Diaphorobacter ruginosibacter: one gene and its partner. Each later gene encodes a partner of the first gene's protein in a complex. Links are inferred from orthologs where the notes say so. Each region holds a gene or a part of one and is shown on either strand. Other genes may lie near its edges.

The links. The genes of interacting proteins can lie anywhere in the genome.
Region 2: the proteins of dapF (region 1) and H9K76_RS04795 are in contact, whole or in part, in a solved structure (PDB 5YGU), measured with the Escherichia coli proteins. The link is inferred for Diaphorobacter ruginosibacter from one-to-one orthologs.

What each region holds. Positions count from the first base shown.
Region 1 is NZ_CP060714.1:4,361,462-4,364,235, forward strand. It holds dapF (diaminopimelate epimerase), read right to left. Parts: upstream 1,943-2,774; coding sequence 1,058-1,942; downstream 1-1,057. Other genes in the region: H9K76_RS19760 (tyrosine recombinase XerC), read right to left, coding at 1-255; H9K76_RS19765 (DUF484 family protein), read right to left, coding at 360-1,061; H9K76_RS19775 (MBL fold metallo-hydrolase), read left to right, coding at 2,068-2,774. UniProt on the Escherichia coli protein: Involved in the succinylase branch of the L-lysine biosynthesis and in the biosynthesis of the pentapeptide incorporated in the peptidoglycan moiety. Catalyzes the stereoinversion of LL-2,6-diaminopimelate (L,L-DAP) to meso-diaminopimelate (meso-DAP).
Region 2 is NZ_CP060714.1:1,056,730-1,059,484, forward strand. It holds H9K76_RS04795 (RNA pyrophosphohydrolase), read right to left. Parts: upstream 1,864-2,755; coding sequence 1,138-1,863; downstream 1-1,137. Other genes in the region: proB (glutamate 5-kinase), read left to right, coding at 1-1,012; H9K76_RS04800 (proline--tRNA ligase), read left to right, coding at 1,954-2,755. UniProt on the Escherichia coli protein: Master regulator of 5'-end-dependent mRNA decay.

The sequences.
Region 1 (2,774 bases):
GGCCCACGCGAAGAAGCCGCGCCAGCCCGACAGGATCAGCGCAATGCCACGCCCGGAGCGCCCCGCGCCGTGCATGCGCGCGACGAAGCCGCGGATGTGCGCATTCTGCAGTTCAAGCAGCGGCCGGTTCGCGCCGGCAGCGAACTGCACCAGCTTTTCCAGATCGAGCGTGTAGAGCGTGAGCGTGCGGGCCGCGAGGCGCTTCTGCACGCGCACGTATTCCAGGTATTGCAGCGCCTCGGGGGGCAGCACCACGGGCGCTGCGGAAGGCGCGGGGTCGGCAGCTTCCGCCGCAGCAGCGGACCGGGATCTCGACGCCTTGCCCCGGGTTGCCACGACGCGATCCGCTGCCCGCCGGGTCAACGCAGGCGCGACAGCGCGGAGCTGGCGAGCTCGGCCATGCGCGTGAGGAATTCCGTTCCCATGGCCGCGTCGAAGCGCGCCGGGTCGTGCGAGCCCAGCACCAGCATGCCGAACGCGGGCTCGGTGCTGTCGATGGCGCCATCGCGCAGCGGCAGCAGCGCAAGCGACTGCACCTGGGCGGCCTGGGGCAGCCACTGCGTCGGCTCGAAGCCCATGTTCGCGCCGCAGAACGGGCTGGTCAGCGAAGAGGCGAAAGCGCGGGCATCATCGCTCACGCCACGCGCGAAGGTCTCGCTGGCGAACACCGGGCCCACGCCCCATACGCGCAGGGCCACCTGCGGCACGTCGAACAGCTCGCGCATGCCGTTCTCCACGGCGGCCGGCAGCTTGATCGGCTCCTTCACGGACAGCATCCGGCGCGCCCACTCATGGGTCTTCTCGCCGATGGCAGTGTTCTCTCCGCTGTGGCGCACCATGTCCATGATGCGCTGCTCCAGGCCCTTGATCTTCTCGCGCAGCATCTCGGCCTGCCGCTCGTGCAGGCTGACCGCACGGTGGCCGTGCGGGCTCGTGATGGTGATGCTGGACAGCACCTCTGCATGGCGTTCGAAGAAATCCGGCGTGTTGAGCAGGAATTCCGCGATGTCTTCTTCGGTGATGGGTGGCACGGCGGGGTTCACGTTGTGGGGATGGGTCATAGGTCGTCTGGAATGTCGATCTGGCCTTCGAACACGGTGGTGGCCGGTCCGGTCATGAAAACGGAGTCCTGCGGGTCGCCGGACCATGCGATGGTGAGCAGGCCGCCCGGGGTGTGGACATCCACGCGCCGGTCGAGCAGGCCCAGCCGGATGCCGGTGGCGACGGCGGCACAGGCCCCGGTTCCGCAGGCCAGGGTTTCGCCCACGCCGCGCTCGAACACGCGCAGCTTCACCTCGGCGCGGCCCAGTATCTGCATGAACCCTGCGTTCACGCGGTTGGGGAAGCGGCGGTGGCTTTCGATCTGCCTGCCGATGATCTCGACAGGCGCCGTGGCCACGTCCTCCACCAGTTGCACCGCGTGCGGGTTGCCCATGGAGGCCACCGCGCACCACACCACGGTATCCGCGCCGCTGGCCGCGTCCCGCACGTCCACGGGCCATTGCACGCCATCGCCCAGCACGCGCGCCACCAGGCCTTCGGCGTCGAATGGCACCAGGGCAGGGGTGAACTCGGGACGGCCCATGTCGACCGTGACGCGGCCATCGGGCATCAGTTGCGGGGCGATCACGCCCTTCATGGTCTGCACGCGGATCGAGTCCTTGTCGGTCAGGCCCTTGTCACGCACAAAGCGCGCAAAGCAGCGCGCGCCGTTGCCGCACTGCTCCACCTCGCCGCCGTCGGCGTTGTGGATCACGTATTCGAAATCCACCTCCGGCGTCGGCGCTGCACGCACCGTCAGGATCTGGTCGGCGCCGATGCCGAAATGGCGGTTGGCGATGAACCGGTATTGCCCGGCCGTCAGGCCACGGCGCCCGGCCGTCTCGTCCAGCACGACGAAGTCATTGCCGGCTCCCTGCATTTTGGTGAAGCGGATCTGCATGCACCAATTATCCGTCCACAGAGCCACCCCGCACATATCCCTGCCGTAATAAGCTGTAGCGGTGCGGCGGCGGTGCCGTCACGTGCGCGCCAGCACAACCCGGCCCGGATGCCCATAATGCGTGCATGCCCCGCTCGAACCAACAACTCCATATCCATCGCGAGCCCGCCAGCACGCGTCCCGCGGCCACCGTGCTGTTGATGCGTGATGCGCCGACAGGCAACGGCGACACCGTGCTCGAGGTGCTGATGACGCGCCGCTCGCCCCATGCCAGCTTCCTGCCCGGCGCCTACGTATTCCCTGGCGGCGGAGTCGACGCGCAGGACGCATCCCCCGCCTCGCACGCGCAGACCGACCACCGCCCGACCCAGGATGCGCAGCGCGTGACGGAGGCGATCGCGGGCATCCGCGAGAGCTTCGAGGAGCTGGGCATCCTGATCGCCCGCCACGCGGAGGACGGACGCTTTGCCGATGCCACCGACATCGCCGCGATCGACCGCAGCAAGCCCTTCGTCCCGCAGTGCGCCGCACTCGGCCTGCGCCTGGCGGCGGACGACATGCACGTGCTTGCGCACTGGACGGCGGACCGCACGTCGCCCAAGCGCTTTTCCGTGCCATTCCTGGTGCGCCGCATGCCGCAGGGGCAGGAGCCGGTGGCCGACGAGTCCGAGCAGTTCGAGCCCGTCTGGGTGCGCCCGGCCGACGCGCTGGCGCTGCACAAGGAGGGCAAGTTCTTCATGATCTTTCCGACCATCCGCACGCTGGACCACCTCACGCGCTATCCCACGGTGCAGGCGCTTCTCGATGCCATCTCGCGCGACGAGGCGCCGCT
Region 2 (2,755 bases), 3.3 Mb from region 1 along the record:
GGTGCATGGCGAAGGTGGCGTCAAGCGCGAGGTCATCATGGTGTCGAGCGGCGCGATCGCCGAAGGTATGAAGCGCCTGGGCTGGGCCACGCGTCCCGGCGAGATCCACGAGCTGCAGGCCGCCGCTGCCGTGGGGCAGATGGGGCTGGCTCAGATGTACGAGACCAAGCTGCGCGAACAGGGCATGCGCAGCGCGCAGGTGCTGCTCACCCACGCCGACCTGGCCGACCGCGAGCGCTATCTGAACGCTCGCACCACGCTGCTGACGCTGCTGCGCCTGGGCGTGGTTCCGGTCATCAACGAGAACGACACCGTGGTGACCGACGAAATCAAGTTCGGTGACAACGACACGCTGGGCGCGCTGGTGGCCAATCTGGTCGAGGCCGATGTGCTGGTCATCCTCACCGACCAGAAGGGCCTGTACACCGCCGATCCGCGCCGTGATCCGGCGGCGAAGTTCGTCGACGTGGCCAACGCGGGTGATCCCGCGCTCGAGGTCATGGCCGGCGGCGCGGGCTCCAGCATCGGCAAGGGCGGCATGATCACCAAGATCCTGGCCGCCAAGCGCGCGGCGGGCTCGGGTGCCTCCACCGTCATCGCATGGGGGCGCGAGAACCATGTCCTGATCCGCCTGGCCCAAGGCGAGTCCATCGGCACGCTGCTGGTGGCGCAGACCCAGAAGAAGCAGGCCCGCAAGCAGTGGATGGCGGATCACCTGCAGATGCGTGGCTATGTGACCGTCGATGCGGGCGCTGCCGCCAAGCTCAAGGGCAGCGGCAAGAGCCTGCTGCCGATTGGCATGGTTGCCGTCGAGGGCGACTTCGTGCGTGGCGACGTCATCGGCATCCGGGGCGAGGCAGGCGAGGAGATCGCCCGCGGGCTGGCAAACTACGCCAGCGCGGAAGCGCGCCTCCTGTGCCGCAAGCCGTCGTCGGAATTCGAACACCTGCTGGGCTACGCGGCCGAGCCGGAGATGGTGCACCGGGACAATCTGGTGCTCATCCAGCATTGATGCGCGCAGGCGCGTGCACAAGCTCCCGGAAACCTGTGGTTTCGGGGAGCCCGGTGTCTTTCGGGAATGGTGGCGACGGAGCCAGTGGGGCCTATCGGGCCTATGGGGCCCGTTGTGCCTGTCGGTCAGTCCTTGCGCGGGGCCGCCTTGGGTTGGCTGTCCGCAGTTCCATTCGCAAGCTGCTGGGGTGCCAGCATGTCGTCCGCCTCCAGCGCGCGCCCCTGGGGATTGGGGTCGAAACTGGCTCCGGGCGGCAGCTCCATGCCGGGCTTGAGGATCATCGAGTTGAAACGTGTTGCCGTGGGCTGCGTCACGTCGGGCTGGGGCGTGCCATCCCGGGTGCGCATGCCGCTTCTCAGGTAGCGATTGCGCTGTTCGTGGCGCGGCAGGAAGCGGGCCAGTTCCGTGAGTGCCATTTCATAGACGCCGCGCTTGAATTCCACGACCACATCCAGCGGTACCCAGTAGTCGTTCCAGCGCCAGGCATCGAACTCCGGATGGTTGGTGGCACGCAGGTTCAAGTCCCAGTCGTGTCCGAGCAATTGCAGCAGATACCAGATCTGCTTCTGGCCCTTGTAATGTCCGCGCGCATCGCGGCGGATATACCGGTCAGGCACCTCGTAGCGCAACCAGTCCCGCGTACGGGCAATGATCCTGACGTGGTCGGGCTGCAGCCCGACTTCCTCGTGAAGCTCCCTGAACATGGCCTGCTCGGGGGATTCCCCGCGATCAATGCCACCTTGAGGGAACTGCCAGCTGTGTGTCCGGATCCTTTTTCCCCAGAATACCTGGTTCCTCTGGTTGAGCAGGATGATGCCGACGTTCGGGCGAAATCCGTCCCGGTCGAGCATAATCTAACCCCAAATTCAAAAACTGTGACCATTATGCACGGTACCCCGCGCGCGGCAAGCGGGCTAACCTCAGTGGCCTGAGATCGATAGATGAAAGCTTCCCAATTCCTTATTTCCACCCTGAAAGAAGCCCCTGCAGACGCGGAAGTCGTCAGCCACCAGCTGATGACGCGGGCTGGCATGATCAAAAAGCTGGGCGCAGGTATCTACAACTACATGCCGATGGGCTTGCGCGTGATCCGCAAGGTCGAGGCGATCGTGCGCGAGGAAATGAACCGCGCCGGTGCGGTTGAATGCGCCATGCCGGTGGTCCAGCCGGCGGAGCTCTGGCAGGAAACGGGCCGCTTTGAAAAGATGGGGCCGGAACTGCTGCGCATCCAGGATCGCCACGCGCGCGATTTCGTGATCCAGCCGACCAGCGAGGAAGTGGTGACCGACATCGCTCGCCAGGAGTTCCGCAGCTACAAGCAGCTGCCCAAGAACCTCTATCAGATCCAGACCAAGTTCCGTGACGAACGTCGTCCACGCTTCGGCCTGATGCGTGGCCGCGAGTTCATCATGAAGGATGCCTACAGCTTCGATCGCGATCCGGAAGCGGCCAAGGCCAGCTACCAGGTGATGGCGGCAGCCTATCGCCGCATCTTCGATCGATTTGGCCTCCGTTACCGCGCAGTGGCAGCGGATTCGGGCGCTATCGGCGGTGATCTGAGCGAGGAATTCCAGGTGATCGCCGCCACCGGCGAGGACGCCATCGTCTATTGCCCGAACAGCGAATACGCGGCCAACATGGAAAAGGCCGAGGCGCTGGCCCCGACGCATGCGCGTCCGGCCGCCACTCAGCCCCAGACCCTGACGCCGACTCCAGGCAAGGCGACCTGTGGCGAAGTTGCCG